DNA from 2 places in the Pseudomonas sp. MF09150 genome. Region 1 is predicted to be linked to the other one. Evidence: predicted binding sites of a transcription regulator. Region 1 holds the regulator's gene; the other holds the start of a gene.
What was found. The regulator sigma-54, encoded in region 1, starts transcription at its own class of promoters, with help from an activator protein. The targets are predictions, from matches to a motif close to ANTGGCATNNANNTTGCTNT.
Positions count from the first base shown of each region.

Region 2: a site for sigma-54 is predicted at 2,789-2,808, ahead of flgB (flagellar basal body rod protein FlgB). Genes of this name have one in related genera too.

Region 1 covers NZ_JCBCUS010000005.1:468,182-479,375, forward strand. The annotation lists gene AC19YX_RS21105 (KpsF/GutQ family sugar-phosphate isomerase) at 1-243, shown strand, start outside; gene AC19YX_RS21110 (KdsC family phosphatase) at 243-767, shown strand; gene lptC (LPS export ABC transporter periplasmic protein LptC) at 776-1,348, shown strand; gene lptA (lipopolysaccharide transport periplasmic protein LptA) at 1,335-1,880, shown strand; gene lptB (LPS export ABC transporter ATP-binding protein) at 1,880-2,605, shown strand; gene AC19YX_RS21130 (RNA polymerase factor sigma-54) at 2,788-4,281, shown strand; gene hpf (ribosome hibernation-promoting factor, HPF/YfiA family) at 4,361-4,666, shown strand; gene ptsN (PTS IIA-like nitrogen regulatory protein PtsN) at 4,679-5,143, shown strand; gene rapZ (RNase adapter RapZ) at 5,146-6,003, shown strand; gene AC19YX_RS21150 (HPr family phosphocarrier protein) at 6,020-6,292, shown strand; gene AC19YX_RS21155 (ZIP family metal transporter) at 6,357-7,250, opposite strand; gene AC19YX_RS21160 (superoxide dismutase) at 7,282-7,893, opposite strand; gene AC19YX_RS21165 (DUF2753 family protein) at 7,895-8,344, opposite strand; gene AC19YX_RS21170 (class II fumarate hydratase) at 8,375-9,751, opposite strand; gene AC19YX_RS21175 (hypothetical protein) at 9,744-10,139, opposite strand; gene pmbA (metalloprotease PmbA) at 10,344-11,194, opposite strand, start outside.
Region 2 covers NZ_JCBCUS010000007.1:368,753-375,233, forward strand. The annotation lists gene flgE (flagellar hook protein FlgE) at 1-1,108, opposite strand, end outside; gene flgD (flagellar hook assembly protein FlgD) at 1,139-1,876, opposite strand; gene flgC (flagellar basal body rod protein FlgC) at 1,892-2,335, opposite strand; gene flgB (flagellar basal body rod protein FlgB) at 2,339-2,746, opposite strand; gene cheR (protein-glutamate O-methyltransferase CheR) at 3,001-3,828, opposite strand; gene AC19YX_RS25400 (chemotaxis protein CheV) at 3,873-4,805, opposite strand; gene flgA (flagellar basal body P-ring formation chaperone FlgA) at 4,881-5,642, shown strand; gene flgM (flagellar biosynthesis anti-sigma factor FlgM) at 5,791-6,117, shown strand; gene AC19YX_RS25415 (flagella synthesis protein FlgN) at 6,166-6,481, shown strand, end outside.

The DNA of each region.
Region 1 (11,194 bases):
GCCGGGATCTTCACGGACGGTGACCTGCGCCGCACCCTGGATCGCACCATCGATATCCATCATGCGACCATCGATGAAGTCATGACCCTTCATGGCAAGACCGCTCGTGCCGATATGCTGGCAGCCGAAGCGCTGAAAATCATGGAAGACCATCGAATCAACGCACTGGTAGTGGTGGACAAGGAGGACCGACCTATCGGCGCCTTCAACCTGTCCGACCTGCTGCGTGCCGGAGTAATGTGATGAGTGCCGACCTGCTGCAACGTGGCAAAAACATCAAGCTGGCGATTTTTGACGTCGACGGCGTACTGACCGACGGTCGCCTGTACTTCCTCGAAGACGGCAGCGAGTTCAAGACCTTCAACACCCTCGACGGCCAGGGCATCAAGATGCTGATGGCCGCTGGCGTGCAGACCGCAATCATCAGCGGACGCAAGACCCCGGTGGTCGAGCGCCGGGCCAAGAACCTGGGAATTCCCCATCTGTACCAAGGCCGCGAAGACAAGCTGGTGGTACTCGACGAGCTACTTGGCCAACTCGGCCTAAGCTATGACCAGGTCGCCTACCTCGGTGACGATCTGCCGGACTTGCCGGTAATCCGCCGCGTCGGCCTGGGCATGGCCGTGGCCAATGCTGCAAGTTTCGTCCGCGAACACGCCCACGGCATCACCCAGGCCCGTGGCGGCGAAGGTGCCGCGCGCGAATTTTGCGAGCTGATCCTGCGCGCCCAAGGCAGCCTTGAAGCGGCCAACGCCGCCTACTTATAGAGCCTTTTATGCTGAGCAAAAAGATTCGCAACATTCTGCTGTTCGGGGTCCTTGCCGCGTTGTTCGCGGCAGTCGGCTATTGGAATATCAGTCCGGAACGCTTCCTCGACAAGCCAGTGGCACAGGTCGACGAGAGCGCCATCGACTATTACGCGGTCAACGCCCGCAGCGTGCAGTACCTGCCGGACGGCAAAATGCAGTACGAGATGACGTCCGACAAGGTCGAGCACCTGAAGGCCACCGAAGTCACCCTGCTGACCAAGCCGGACCTGCAGATGTACCGCGGCACCACCTTCCCCTGGCATGTCCAGAGCGAACGCGGCGAGGTCAATCCGGACGGCACTGAAGTCGAGCTGATCGATTCGGTACGGGTCGCACGCACCGATGAGAAAAATCGCACGGTACTGATTACCACTACCCGCATGACAGTATTCCCGCAGAAGCAATATGCGCAGACCGAGCAAGCCGTTAGAATCGACGGCGCCGGGGGCGTGACTACGGCCAAGGGAATGAAAGCGTATTTGAAAGACGGCAGGATGAACCTGCTATCGAACGTAAGAGGACAGTATGAGGCTCGTTAAAACCCTCCCTATTTTGCTCAGTCTGGGCGCAGCACTGGGAAGCGTGAGCGCCTGGGCTCTGCCGAACGATAGCCAACAACCTATCCGTATTCAGGCCGATGACGCGCAACTCGATGACCGCCAGGGCATCGCCACCTACAAGGGCGATGTGATCATCACCCAGGGCTCGATGAAGATCACCGGCAATACCGTGACCATCACCCGCACCGCGTCCGGTGAAATCGACGTGGTGACCTCGGTGGGCAACCTGGCGTATTTCGAGCAGTTGCAGAAAGCCACCGACCCCAAACCGGTACAGGCCTACGCCGTGACCATTCAGTACCACGCTGCGCAAAACCGCATCGTACTGATCGACAAGGCCAAGGTGATCAACGACGGCAACACCACCGAAGGCGAGAAAATCGTCTACGACACCGTCAAGCAGGTCGCCAACGCCGGTCGCGCCAATGGCAGCTCGGTCACCGCGCCACGTCCGCGGATCGATATGGTCATCCAGCCGAAAAAGAAAACTGACGAGCAAAAGGCCCAGTAATGGCAACTCTGAAAGCTCAGCATCTGGCCAAGAGCTACAAGAGCCGTCAGGTCGTGCGTGACGTCAGCCTGTCCATCGACAGCGGTCAGATCGTCGGCCTGCTCGGCCCCAACGGCGCCGGCAAGACCACCTGCTTCTACATGATCGTCGGCCTGGTCCAGGCCGATCAGGGCCGTGTGCTGATCGACGACCTCGACGTCAGCCACCAGCCCATGCACGGCCGCGCCCGTGCCGGCATCGGCTACCTGCCCCAGGAAGCGTCGATCTTTCGCAAGCTGTCGGTCGCCGACAACATCATGGCCATCCTCGAGACCCGCAAGGAGCTCGACAAGGCCGGCCGCCGCAAGGAACTGGAAAGCCTGCTCCAGGAGTTCCACATCCACCACATTCGCGACAACCTCGGCATGAGCCTGTCCGGTGGTGAACGCCGCCGGGTGGAAATCGCCCGCGCCCTGGCCACATCGCCGAAATTCATCCTGCTCGACGAACCTTTCGCCGGCGTGGACCCGATCTCGGTCGGCGACATCAAGCAGATCATCCATCACCTCAAGGCCAAGGGCATTGGTGTACTGATCACCGACCACAATGTCCGGGAAACCCTCGATATCTGCGAAACCGCCTACATCGTCAGCGACGGTCAGCTGATCGCCGAGGGCACGCCCGAAACCATCCTGGCCAACGAATTGGTCAAGGAAGTGTATCTGGGCCATGAGTTCCGCCTGTAAGCACTGAGGTGTTTGGCTAGTCGCCAGAGCGCCACCTTCAATAAATCCCTACAAATTTTATTGTTACCGCGCTCTAGGCAAACACTTCAGTTTCAGGCATATAATTTGCTTATGTTTGGCGCTCACGCGCCCTGTAGTGGATGGCGCATGTGCGCCGGCGAATAAGGTGTTAAGCCCCTGCCATGAAACCATCGCTAGTCCTGAGAATGGGCCAGCAGCTGACGATGACACCGCAGCTGCAACAGGCCATCCGCCTGCTCCAATTGTCGACCCTGGACCTGCAACAGGAAATCCAGGAGGCCTTGGAGTCCAATCCGATGCTCGAACGCCAGGAAGAAGGCGACGACTTCGACAACACCGACCCTCTGGCCGACAACGCCGAGCAAAAACCCAACACCGACATCCAGGAACCCTCCTACCAGGAAACCGCCCCCACGGTGGACAACCTCGAGGACGGCGAGTGGAACGAGCGCATTCCCAACGAATTGCCGGTGGATACCGCCTGGGAAGACGTTTACCAGACCAGCGCCAGCAGCCTGCCCAGCAACGATGACGACGAGTGGGACTTCACCACCCGCACCTCGGCCGGCGAAAGCCTGCAGAGCCACCTGCTGTGGCAACTGAACCTGGCGCCGATGTCCGACACCGACCGCCTGATTGCCGTAACCCTGATCGACTGCATCAATAACCAGGGCTACCTGGACGAAACCCTCGAGGAAATCCTCGAAGCCTTCGATCCGGAGCTGGACATCGAGCTGGACGAGATCGAAGCCGTCCTGCACCGCATCCAGCAATTCGAGCCGGCCGGCATCGGCGCACGCACCCTGGGTGAGTGCCTGTTGCTGCAACTGCGCCAGCTGCCAGCCAAGACGCCTTGGCTGAGCGAGGCACAACGCCTGGTCAGCGACTACATCGACCTGCTGGGCAGCCGCGACTACAGCCAACTGATGCGCCGCATGAAGCTCAAGGAAGACGAGCTGCGCCAGGTCATCGAACTGGTACAGAGTCTGAACCCGCGTCCCGGCTCGCAGATCGAGTCTGCCGAGGCCGAGTACGTGGTCCCTGACGTGATCGTACGCAAGGACAACGAGCGCTGGCTGGTCGAGCTGAACCAGGAATCAGTACCGCGCCTGCGGGTCAACCCGCAGTACGCAGGCTTCGTGCGCCGTGCCGACAGCAGCGCCGACAACACTTTCATGCGCAATCAGCTGCAAGAGGCCCGCTGGTTCATCAAGAGCCTGCAAAGCCGCAACGAAACCCTGATGAAAGTCGCGACCCAGATCGTCGAGCATCAGCGCGGCTTCCTCGAGTACGGCGACGAAGCGATGAAGCCTTTGGTCCTGCACGACATCGCCGAAGCGGTGGGCATGCACGAATCGACGATTTCCCGGGTGACCACGCAAAAATTCATGCATACCCCACGGGGTATTTATGAACTGAAATACTTTTTCTCCAGCCACGTAAGTACCTCCGAAGGCGGTGAATGCTCGTCCACGGCGATTCGCGCGATCATCAAAAAACTGGTGGCCGCGGAAAATCAGAAAAAGCCGTTGAGTGACAGCAAGATCGCTGGTTTACTGGAGGCACAAGGCATTCAGGTAGCCCGTCGTACCGTCGCCAAGTACCGCGAATCCCTTGGGATCGCGCCTTCCAGCGAACGGAAGCGGTTGATGTAACCGCCGGGCTCGCCACAGCGTTCCAGTGGCAGGCAACCCAGCCTGCCGCTTTATGCACTGGCAACGAAGGAGAAGCTGTATGCAAGTCAACATCAGTGGACACCAACTGGAAGTGACCGAGCCCCTGCGCGCCTACATCGGCGAAAAACTCGACCGACTGGAGCGGCACTTTGACAAGATTACCAATGTGCAGGTAACGATGGCTGTCGAGAAACTGAAGCAGAAAATCGAAGCCACCCTGCACATCCACGGTGGGGAGGTTGTCGCCAATGCAGAACATGACGATATGTATGCCGCGATCGACCTGCTCACGGATAAGCTGGACCGCCAACTGAAAAAGCATAAGGAAAAGCAACTCCACCTTCTCCAAGGCACGGGTCGCTAACACTCCCCTCCCATGATCCGACTTGAAAGTATCCTGACCCCCGGCCGTTCCCTCGTGAACGTGCCGGGCGGCAGTAAAAAACGCGCCCTCGAACAAATTGCCAACCTGATCAGCCGTGAAGTGCCGGATCTGGAGATGCAGGATGTCTTCGAGAGCCTGATTGCCCGTGAAAAACTCGGTTCCACCGGTTTTGGCAACGGCATCGCCATTCCCCATTGCCGCCTCAAAGGCTGCGAGTCGCCCATCAGTGCGTTGATGCACCTGGACGCTCCCATCGATTTCGACGCCATCGACGGCGCTCCGGTCGACCTGCTGTTCGTACTGCTGGTCCCCGAAGCTGCCACCGATGCGCACCTGGAACTGCTGCGGCAGATCGCCAGCATGCTTGATCGCAAGGAAGTGCGTGACAGGCTGCGCAGCGCCGACAGCAACCAAGCCCTGTATCAGGTAGTCCTGGACGAGCAGAACGGTCAGTAACCATGCGCTTGATCATTGTCAGCGGCCGCTCCGGCTCCGGTAAAAGTACCGCCCTCGCTGTCCTGGAGGATAACGGCTACTACTGCATCGACAACTTGCCGGCAGGCCTGCTGCCGGAGTTGGCCGAGCGTGCGTTGATCCACACCGAGCTGGCGCAACCGCTGGTGGCGGTATCGATCGATGCGCGCAACCTGCCAAGCCACTTGTCACGCTTCCCCGAGCTGTTGGAAGAAGTGCGCAGCCGGCACATCCAGTGCGATGTGCTGTACCTGGACGCCGACGAGGAGACCCTGCTCAAGCGGTTCTCGGAAACCCGTCGCCGCCACCCGCTGAGCAGCGCCAATCGCTCCCTGGCCGAGGCGATTCAGGACGAAACCCAACTCCTGGGCCCGATCGTCGACCTGGCCGACCTGACCATCAACACCACTAATCTGAACCTGTATCAGCTGCGCGACACCATCAAGTTGCGCCTGCTGAACCAGCCGGAGCCGGGCACCGCGTTTTTGGTGGAGTCCTTTGGCTTCAAGCGGGGCATGCCGGTGGATGCCGACCTGGTGTTCGACGTGCGCTGCCTGCCCAACCCCTACTGGAAGCCCGAATTGCGCGACCAGTCAGGACTGGACCAGCCTGTAGCCGATTATCTGGCCGCACAGCCCGATGTCGAAGACATGTTCCAGGACATCTCCAGCTACCTGCTCAAATGGTTGCCACGCTTTGCCGCCAGCAACCGCGCTTACGTCACTATTGCCATTGGCTGCACGGGCGGGCATCACCGCTCGGTCTACCTGACCGAACGCCTGGGCCAGGTCCTGCAACAATCCCTGAAGAACGTCCAGGTTCGCCACCGCGACCTTAGCTGAAAGGACCACCACCGCGATGCCTGCTCTGGAAATTGAAATCATCAACAAACTGGGCTTGCATGCCCGGGCTTCTGCAAAATTTGTCGGTGTGGCCGGCCAGTTTCCGTGCCAGATCAGGGCGGGCAGGACTCCCGAGTCCATGGTCGACGGTAAAAGCATCATGGCAATGATGATGTTGGCGGCAGGCAAAGGCACCCGCATTCATCTGAAAACCGAAGGCGAGCAAGAGCAGGAAGCGCTGGATGCGCTGGTGGCATTGATCAACAATTATTTCGACGAAGGCGAGTAAGCAACGCCCTCGGCGCGTCGACTGTCCAGCCGACGCGCACCAGGCCAGGCCTCTATTTAGCTCGTCAGGCCAGCGCCGTATCCATCACCATCATCAGACAGAAACCGATGCAAAGCCCCAGGCTCGCAAGCTTCTCGTGACCATGACGCCGCGACTCGGGAATCACTTCGTGGGTCACCACCAGCAACATGGCGCCTGCGGCCAGCGCCAGGCCCAGGGGCAACAGGATCTCGGCCAGGCTCACCAGCCAGGCGCAGAGCAAGGCAAACACCGGTTCGACCAGGCCTGAGGCCGCGCCAATCAGGAATGCCTTGACCCGCGACATCCCGGCCCCCGCCAACACCAGCGCGATGACCAGGCCCTCCGGCACATCCTGCAATGCGATGCCCATGGCCAGGCTGTCGGCGTCGGGCATGCCGCCACCGGCAGACACCCCCACCGCCATGCCTTCCGGGATGTTGTGGGCGATGATCGCGAACACAAACAGCCAGATACGCGGAGGAATCACCGGATGCCCCGGTGTGCCAACCAGCATTTCCGGGCTGGCCCCCGAGACCTTGCGGTCCACCAGAAACAGGCCGAAGGCACCGAGCATGATGCCCAGGCTGATCAGTCCGCTGGAGCCCCAGGGCGACAGGCCAAGGCTCGTGGCGGCGGCAATTCCCGGCACAATCAGGGAAAACGCCGTCGCCGCAAGCATCACCCCGGCACCGAAACCCAGCAGCGTGTCGTTGAGCGCCTGGGGCATCTTGCGAATGACCAGCACCGGGACCGCCCCCAGTGCTGTGCCCAGGGCACAGAGCGCCCCGCCTTCCAGGGCCCGCAACAGTTTCGGCTCCAGATCCAGCCAGCTCAGGCCCTTGGCCACCAGCAATGCGGTACCCGCCAACAGCAACAACGAACCAAACGCATAACGAAACATTCGTACGCTGCTGATCGCCAGTGTTTCAGTGCCCATAGTCGGCCTTAGATCTTTTTATGGTGAGGGTTCAAACCAGCGCGGCCTGGTAGCGCTGAGCGACTTCCGGCCAATGGACGACGTTGTAGAACGCGTTGATGTATTCCGGGCGACGGTTCTGGTAGCGCAGGTAGTAGGCGTGCTCCCACACGTCCAGGCCGAGGATCGGCGTATTGCCGTTCATCAGCGGGCTGTCCTGGTTACCGCTGCTTTCCACCACCAGGGTCTTTTGCGGCGTCACGCTGAGCCAGGCCCAGCCGCTGCCAAAGCGGGTCAGTGCGGCTTTGGTGAAGGCTTCCTTGAAACTCTCGAAGCCCCCCAACTGCTCGTCGATTGCACGCCCCAGGTCGCCCTCCGGCTTGCCACCGCCATTGGGCGCCATGACTGCCCAGAACAACGAGTGGTTGGCATGTCCACCGCCCTGGTTGATCACCGCGGCACGCAGTTTTTCCGGCAACTGCTGAACGCTGGCCACCAGCTTTTCTACCGACCAGTCGGCCCACTCGGTGCCTTCGACAGCCGCGTTGAGGTTGTTGATGTAGGTCTGGTGGTGCTTGGTGTAGTGGATTTCCATGGTCTGCGCATCGATATGCGGTTCCAGGGCGTCATAGGCGTAGGGCAAGGCAGGCAAGGTAAAAGACATATCAATGTACTCCGTAATAAGGGCCGTTCGAGGTCGCGGGGCCGGAGGCCAGTTGCGCGACATTGCTCTCCAGCAAGCGATGGGTACGCGGGTATTCGCCGTGCTCGCTGATGAAATTGAGCAGCTCGACATAGGTCTTGCTGCTCTGGCGCAATGCCGCCTCGCGCAAGGCCGGGGCCAGGCGCGCATCCTGCATGGTCTGCAACAGCCGCTGATGGATGGCGCACAGGTACTCCGCGCTCTCCTCCGGCTGGTTCAGGCGCAGATGCAGATCCGCCAGGTTGTGATGGGAAATGACGCAGGCCGCCACCGCTTCGTCGGCATTCGACCAACGCTCGAACAACACCTGGGCCAGGGCCAGCGCCTGCAGGTAATACTCGCGAGCGTCCACCAGATTGCCTTGGGTGAAGAAGCGATTGGCCCTTTCGATCGTGCGTTTCCAGTGCTCCATGGTGAGCCTCCAAAGCAGTGACGGGGGGAGTTAAACGCCGCCCGCGGTGAGCTTTTCCGGATCCAGCAGAACTTCCAGTTGGCTGCGCGACAGGTCGGTGTGTTCAAGCGCCACGTCGATGACCGGGCGCCCTTGCTTGTAAGCGGTCTTGGCGATCTCGGCGGCCTTCTGGTAACCGATGATCGGGTTCAGCGCGGTGACCAGGATCGGGTTGCGCGCCAACGCTTCTTTGATTTTGGCTTCGTTGACCTTGAAGCTGGCGATGGCCTTGTCCGCCAGCAGGCGGCTGGCATTGGCCATCAACTCGATGCTGCTCAGCAGGTTTTGCGCAATGATCGGCAGCATCACGTTCAATTCGAAGTTGCCCGACTGGCCGGCGACGGTAATCACCGAGTCGTTGCCGATCACCTGTGCCGCAACCATGGCCGTGGCTTCAGGAATCACCGGATTGACCTTGCCCGGCATGATCGAACTGCCCGGCTGCAAGGCTTCCAGCTCGATCTCACCGAGGCCGGCCAGGGGCCCCGAGTTCATCCAGCGCAGGTCGTTGGCAATTTTCATCAGGGACACGGCAACCGCCTTGAGCTGACCGGAAACCGCAACGGCGGTGTCCTGGGAGCCGATCAGGGCGAACAGGTTTTTACCCGGAGTGAATTGCACCTGGGTCAGCTTGCTCAGTTGCTGGCTGAAGCGCGCGGCAAATTGCGGGTGAGCGTTGATCCCGGTGCCCACCGCAGTGCCGCCCTGGGCCAGGGCTTGCAGGCTTGGCAGCAAGTCCTGCAGGTGGCCGATATTGGCCTTGAGTTGCTGCGCCCAACCTTCCAGGACCTGGCTCATGCGCACCGGCATGGCGTCCATCAGGTGGGTGCGACCAGTCTTGATGAACGGGTGCACCTCCACGGCCTTGCGTTCGATGACCTGCACCAGGTGCAGCAGCGCCGGCAGCAACTGCTCATGCAGGGTCAGTGCCGCGCTGACATGGATGGTGGTGGGGATGATGTCGTTGCTGCTCTGCCCGCAGTTCACGTGGTCATTGGGGTTGACCGGCTCACCCAGCAGGCGGCTGGCCAGCGTCGCGATCACTTCGTTGGCGTTCATGTTGGAGCTGGTGCCGGAGCCGGTCTGGAAGATATCCACCGGGAAATGCTGCATGTAGTCGCCTTCCAGCAAGCCCTGGGCGGCGTCGACGATAGCCTTGCCCTGGGCTGAGCTGATTTGCTCGAGCTCGACGTTGGCCCGGGCCGCCGCGGCCTTGGCCAGGATCAGGGCGCGAATGAACTGCGCCGGCATGCGTTGGTGGCTGATCGGAAAGTTATCCACCGCGCGCTGGGTCTGGGCGCCATACAGCGCCTGCTCCGGGACCTGCAACTCGCCCATGCTGTCGCGTTCGATACGGGTATTACTCATCGGGAAATCCTTGCACCAGTTCATTCAGAGGGATGGAAGGCTGCAGCGAGCAGGTCGCCAACTGCCAGGCATAGCTTTGCCAGCGTTTGAGCCGGCATTTGCACAGGGACAGGCGCTCCAGGTCGCGCAACGGCCGCCAGGCCTGGTCCATGCACTGGCTGCGCCAATGCCAGGGCAGGGCCGTATCGGCGGCGGTGTCGAGCAGGAGCCGCAAAGAAGTTTCGGCCACGGTCCAGGGCGAGGTAGCCGTGCAACAGGCCAGATAGCGCCCTTCGGCCAGGTAATGCTCGATCAGACGCGGCTCGTCCGGATCGAGGGCGCAACGGATCTGGCGACTCATCCAGCGCCAGCTTTCGAGGTAAGGCTGCTCGTGCAAGGCAGAACTCATGACCTGGGCTCATTCAATAATGAGATTTATTATTAAATGATATTGAGAATCAAAACAAGCGCGGCCGTCTCGGCCATTGCAGAATCCGCCGCGACGGGTTGCAGCCACATGCCGGAATTCACAGCGCAGATCACCGGTAAATCCCGAGCAAAAAAAACGCGCCATCCCGCAAAGGAAGGCGCGTTTAGGTGACAACAGGAGCGTTTAGCTGCCGGCGACGGTCATGCGTTCGATCAGTACCGAGCCGGTGCGGATGTTGCTACGCAGCTCCAGATCGTTACCTACGGCGACGATCTGCTTGAACATGTCACGCATATTGCCGGCAATGGTCACTTCCTGGACTGCGAACTGGATCTCGCCGTTCTCGACCCAGAACCCGGCCGCGCCGCGGGAGTAATCGCCAGTGACCATATTCAGGCCGTGTCCCATCAGCTCGGTCACCAACAGTCCGCGCCCCATGCGCCGCAGCAGTGCCGCCTGGTCTTCATCGCCATGGGTGATGAACAGGTTGTGCACGCCGCCGGCGTTGGCGGTGCTGGGCAGGCCGAGTTTGCGACCGGAATAGGTGCCGAGGATGTAGGACACCAGCTCGCCGTCCTGAACGAACGGCTTGGCATAGGTGGCCAGGCCGTCGCCGTCGAACGCCGAGCTGCCCATGGCGCGCATCAGGTGCGGCCGCTCATCGATGGTCAGCCACTGCGGGAACAACTGCTGGCCCAGGGCGCCTTCGAGGAACGACGATTTGCGGTACAGATTGCCCCCTGAAATCGCCCCCAGGAAACTGCCGAACAGGCCGCCGGCCAGCTCCGCGGAGAACAGCACCGGCACTTCACAGGTCGGGACCGGGCGCGCGCCCAGGCGGCTCGCGGCCCGTTGTGCAGCGCGCTGACCGATGCTGACCGGGTCAGCCAGCAATTCGCCCTGGCGGCTCACGTCGTACCAATAGTCGCGCTGCATCTGGCCATCGGCTTCAGCGATCATCACGCAGCTCAGGCTATGACGAGTCGAGGCGTAACCGCCGACAAACCCATGGCTGTTGCCATACACGCGGCAGC
Region 2 (6,481 bases), on a different contig from region 1:
CGCCTACCGGCTGCAGGCCCTGCTCGTTGGTGAAGCTGGCCAGGGAAATCTGACCGATCGGCTTGGTCTGGTTGTTGCTGAAGTTGGCCAGCAACACACCGCTGCCGTCGATGGTCAGGTTGGTGATCTGGCCAGTGGCGTAGCCGTCCTGGGCCGGGATCGAGCGGGCGGTATCGGCGTTGAACTGGGTGGTATTGGCCACAGAGACCGACACGGTGCCGCCGGAGCTGGCGCCGTTGGCTTTCCACACGCCATTGGTCACGGTACCCGGGATCCAGCCAGTCAACTTCAGGTCGTTGCTGATGGTTGGGGCCCCTGGCGGGTTTGGAGTACTGACCTGCACCAACTTGCCAGAAGTATCGAACGTAATGGTCGAGGCGACTGGGTCGGTGGCGGAAAGGTTCTTGGTCGGCAGGCTGCCATCCATGTTGCGACCGTCGATCAGGGTGTAGGTCTTCCAGGTGTTGGCACCCGTCTTGACCATGTACTGGTCCATGCGGTGTTCGTTGCCCTGAGTATCAAAAATGGGCGTGCTGAACTGCTTGGTGAAGGTCGACGACAGCGTCGGGTCAAACCGATTACCAATTACCGTGTCGTCGATAGGGTCGGACGTCGAGTTCAGGTTGATGGTCGAGGACACCGAGGTGGTAGCCTTCGGCGCCAGGTTCGAGGTGTCGATCCGCAGGTCGGTCAACACACCGTTGATGATCTTGCCATTGGCATCCACACCGTAACCCTGCAGGCGAGCGGTGCCGTCGGAGTTGGTGACGTAGCCTTCCTTGTCGGTCTTGAAGGTACCGGCACGGGTGTAAGTCAACGAACCGTTGTTGCTCAGGACAAAGAAGCCCTGGCCCTGGATCCCCATGTCCAGCACGTTGCCGGTGTTGTTCACGTCACCCTGGTTGAACTGCTGGGAAACGTTGGCCAGGCGCACGCCGTTGCCAATCACTTTGCTGCCGCTGCCCAGCTTGGTGGCCGAGTAGACGTCGGCGAATTCCGCGCGCGACGATTTGAAACCGGTGGTTGCGACGTTGGCGATGTTGTTGCCGGTAACGTCCAGCTGCTTGTTGGCTGCATAGAGACCGCTAAGGCCGATATTGAAAGACATATTCCACTCCTTGTGCCGGGTTAGTCGGCTCTATATACCAATGGTTTTGACTTTGGACAGAGCGATCGGGCTGCTCAGTCCGGCGAGGTTCAACATCAATTCACCGCCAGTCTGGCTGATGGTGACGCTATTGACCGTCGCAGGCAGGTAGGTGACCAGGGCGACCGCGGTGTTATCGATCGTGGTGCTGGCTTTGAAGGTGTAGTTGCCCGGGTCGGCCTTGGTGCCGTCGGTCTTGGTGCCGTCCCAGGTGAAGCTCGAGGTGCCCGCAACCTGGCTGCCCAGATCGATGGTTTTCACCACTTTGCCGTCTTTGTCGGTGATGGTCACGGTCACGCCCGCGACGCTGCTCGGCACAGTGATCGAACCGGTCATGCTCTTGGTGGTGTCGACCTGGGTAGTGCCGGACTGCACGATCACCGAGCGACCGACCAGGGACGAGGCCTGCAGGGCCTGGCTCGACTTGTAGTTGCCGGAAATCGCGGTGACCGAGTCATTGAGCGTGGTGATGCCTTCCAGGCTGCTGAACTGCGCCAGTTGCGCCACGAACTCGCTGTTGTCCTGCGGGTCCAGAGGGTTCTGGTTTTTCAGCTGGGTCACCAGCAGTTGCAGGAACGCATCCTTGCCCAGGGCTTTTTTACCGGTGGCGCTGTTGGTGGCCGAGGTAATGCCGTCGGCGCTTGAGGTCGCGGTCTTTTTCGACGAGTTCGCGAGAATCTGATTCAGACTCAAGCTGCTGGTGGTGCTGGTGGTGTCGTTAATGCTCATTGGAGAGGCCCCTTATCACTGACCCAGGGTCAGGACCTTCTGCATCATGGTCTTGGCGGTGTTCATCATTTCGGCGTTGGTCTGAAACGAACGGCTCGCGGAAATCATGTCGGCCATTTCTTCAACCACGTTGACGTTGGGGTAGTAGACATAACCCTTGGCGTCAGCGGACGGATGGTTAGGCTCGTAACGCGCTTCGAGGTTGCTCTGGTCTTCGACCACACCCAGCACCTGCACGCCCTGGCCAGTGGAGTCCTGGTTCTGGAACAGCGACTGGCTGCCACCGCTCTGCGCACCCTGGAACATGGTGGCGAACACCGGGTGGCGGGCACGGTAGGTCTGGTCGATGCTCGACGACACGGTCTCGGCGTTGGCGATGTTACTGGCGACGGTGTTCAAGCGAGTGGTCTGAGCACTCATGCCGCTACCGGCGATATTGAAAACACTGGCGAGGGACATGGATTACTCTCCGCGCAGGGCCGAAATCAGCCCTTTGAATTTGCTGTTGAGCAGCGTGAAGCTGGCCTGGAAGTTGACCGAGTTCTCGGCGTAGTTCGACTGTTCCAGTTGGGCGTCCACGGTGTTCTGGTCGATGGAAGGCTGCATCGGCGTGCGGTACAGCAGCGACTCGTCGCCGTTACCCATGCCTTCAGCTTCGATATGACGGCTGTTGGTCATGTTCAAGGCAAAGGTGCCGTTCTTGGTCTTCTCGTTCTGCTCGGCGAGCACGGCGGAGAAATCCAGATCCCGAGCCTTGTAGTTCGGGGTGTCGGCGTTCGCGATGTTGTTGGCCAGAACTTCGGCGCGCTTGGCGCGAAAGCCCAGAGCCTGTTCATGGATACCGAGCGCTTTATCGAAGCTGATGCTCATGTCGGGAAACCTTTGGGTGACCTGATTTTTCGTAATCTGGATATAGCAAGCCCCGTGCCAAGTGCAAAAGCCCCGTAAATCAAGGCTTCGCCGGTAGCGGCAAGGCGGCAATGCCAGAAAAGCGGCAATGGATTTCCGCGATGCGCCAGCAAAGCGGCAACCTCACTGCCGCTTTTACGCCGCGCCCCGGCAACGACCAGGCACAAAAAAGGAGGCACAAGGGCCTCCTTTTATCGACTCGCTCTCCACCCGGCCTACTTCGCCTGGTAGATGATCCCCGGGCTGCACTGAACCATCTGGAAATGATCAGGCAGGCCGTTGAGCGCCTCGGATGCGCCAAGAAACAGGTAACCGCCCGGCTTCAAGGTGCTGTGAATGCGCATCAGGATGTCCTTCTTCACCTCAGCGGAGAAGTAGATCAACACGTTGCGGCAGAACACGATGTCGAACTTGCCGAGGCTCGCGTAGCTGTCCAGCAGATTGAACGAGCGGAACTCCACCCGACTCTTGATCGGCGCCTTGATCGCCCAGCGCCCCGGCCCTTTCGGGTCGAAGTAGCGTTGCAGGCGCTCGGCAGACAGGCCGCGGCCAATCGCCAGGCTGTCGTATTCGCCGGTCTTGCAGTTGTTGAGCATGGTGCCGGACAAATCGGTGGCAACGATCTGCACACCCATTTTCAGGTGACCCATGTTGGTCCGTTCGAACTCGTCGATCGACATCGACAACGAGTAGGGTTCCTGGCCCGACGAGCAGGCGGCCGACCAGATGCGCAAGCGCTGGTTCGGACTGGCCTTGATCGCTTCGGGAAGGACCTTGTTCTTCAGGACCTCAAAGGGATAGGTATCGCGAAACCATAAGGTTTCGTTAGTGGTCATGGCATCCACCACCTGCTCGCGCAAACCGCTGCGCGGCTGGGTCTGAATACGCTGCACCAGCTCACCCAGGGATTTGATGCCCTGCTGTTCCATCAGTTTGTTGAGACGGCTCGATACCAGATATTGCTTGTTCTCACCCAGCAAGATCCCACAGGCTTTTTCCAGGAAGACCCGGAACTGTTCGAAATCCAAATTACCCGTAGACAATGATGCCGCCTCTTAAATCGTATGACCGCCAAGAGCCGATGCCCCTAGCTGTTGTCTGCTGCTTTGATCCGGTCGACTACCCGGGATGCCAGGTCATCAGGACGGAATTTGGCAAGAAAGTCATCGGCACCGACCTTCTTCACCATCGCCTGATTGAATACACCTGACAACGAAGTATGCAGGATGATATGCAGTTTTTGCATGCGCGGATCGTTGCGTATCTCGGCCGTGAGGGTGTAACCGTCCATCTCCGGCATCTCGATGTCGGAAATCATCATCAGAAATTCTTCTTCCGGCTTCTTGCCCTCGTCCACCAGCTTGCGCAGGTAATCCAGGGCCTGGCGGCCGTCGTTCAGCGCGACCACTTCCACGCCAACCGTCTGCAGGCAGCGTGTCACCTGCTTGCGTGCCACCGACGAATCGTCGACGGTCAGTACCCGCAGGGATATCGCCTTGTGCTGGGTTTCGACGTCCACCACACCGACTGAAATCACTTCCGAGGTCGGCGCCACTTCCGCCAGCACCTTCTCGACATCGATGATTTCGACCAACTGATTGTCAACCCGGGTCACGGCCGTCAGGTAGTGATCGCGACCGGTGCCCTTGGGTGGCGGATGGATCTCCTCCCAGTTCATGTTGACGATACGTTCCACCGACCGCACCAGAAACCCCTGGGTCTTGGTGTTGTACTCAGTGATGATCACAAACGGGTTGCTCAGGTCTTTCAAACCACCCGAACCGGTGGCCATCGCCAGATCCAGGATCGGGATGGTCGCCCCGCGAATACTTGCGACACCGCACACGACAGGACTGGATTTAGGCATCAAGGTCAGTTTCGGGCACTGCAACACTTCCCGAACCTTGAACACGTTGATCCCGTAAAGCTGCTGGCCGTCCAGACGGAACAGCAGCAGCTCCAGGCGATTCTGCCCAACCAGTTGCGTGCGCTGGTTAACCGCATCCATTACACCCGCCATGCCCAGACTCCCCAAAGCTTTAAGTTCCGACGCACGCTCATCGCTAAACGGCACGGGGCTTGCTTTTTAACTGTTATGAACGCCAAAACGACACTTTTCCGACGCCTGACATCAAACTGCCGCAAATTACTTTGCGCGCTGTCAGTTTTGTCTATTTTCAACCCTGGCGGCCCTGCCCTTGCTGACTCGGTCACCCTGCCTGATCTACTTATCGGCGTCACTCAAGGGTTTCTTGAATTCACCGTAGAAGACTATCTGGCCACCAGTCAAACCGCCGGACGCTATGAAATCACGGTTGCCCAACTCGATCCGCGCATGCGCATGCCCAATTGCGACAAGGAATTGACAGCCACCCTTGAAAGCCCGGCGCAGCCCATTGGCCGTGTCACGGTCAAGGTTCGCTGCGACGGCGCCTCGCCCTGGACCGTGTTCGTGCCGGCCCAGGTCAAACTGTTTCGCGAAGTGGTGACCACGACCCGCCCCCTCAAGCGCGCCGGTATCATTGCGCCGGAGGAGGTCACTTTGCGTGAACGTGACATCAGCCAGATCAACCAGGGTTACCTGACCTCGGTCGACGATGCCATTGGGCAGAAACTTGTCCGACCAATGGTCGCCGATCAAGTCATTACCCAACTGCACCTGGAGCAGGCCGAGGTGGTGCGCAAGGGCGATCAAGTAGTGATATCTGCCCGCAGCGGCACCCTGAACGTGCGAATGCCCGGCGAAGCACTGTCCAACGGCGGCATGAACGAGCAGATAAGGGTCAAGAACCTGAACTCGAAACGTGTGATCAAGGCCCGGATTACCGCTCCCGGCCAAGTAGAAGTCGCAATGTAGGAACTGGCGCACAAGCCCGCCCTTCCCTAAACTGTGGTCCATGCGGGCCGCAGCCATGGGCGTTGGTTAATCGACAATAGCGCCTAAAGTTTTCCAGGGTATGGCCGAAAACATGGCAAGCGTCCAAATACCCAGAGGTTTTTTTATCATGGTCATCGATTTCAGCCGTTTAAACAGCTCCCCCTCACTTACCGGCAGTACGCGTACCAGCGCCAACAAAGACATCGGCGACACCGACAAGTCTGCGCCGCTGGCTACCCCGGCTGAACAAGCCAGTACCACCAAAAGCGGGGAATCGGTACACCTCAGCAATGAGGCTCAGCGTTTGCAAAAGGTCACTGACAAGCTGCGCGATCAGCCTGCCGTCGACAAAGCCCGCGTGGCCGAGTTGAAAGCAGCGATTGCCGATGGCAGCTATAAAGTCGACAGCAACCGTGTAGCCAGCAAACTGCTCAATTTCGAAGCCCAGCGCTAGCCAAAGGCCTGCGCCAGGCTTTTGGACGCTTAAAACCCAAGGCCAGCCATGCACGACTCTAATTTACTGCAACTGATCACTGAAGATTTTGCTCCAGCTCAACAATTGCTGGAACTGCTGAAGACCGAATCCCTCGCTCTGTACGGCCGCGACATGCCGCTACTGGAGGATATTCTGGCGCAGAAACATGCGCTGATCATTCTGCTCGAACAGCATGGCCGCAAGCGCAGCGAGATTCTTGCCAGCCTGAACCTACCCGCCAGTCGCGCCGGCCTTGAGCAACTCGCCGAACATTCCTCGATCGGCCCGCAATTGCTTGAGCAAAGCGATGTGCTGACCGAGCTGCTCGCCGAGTGTCAGGCGA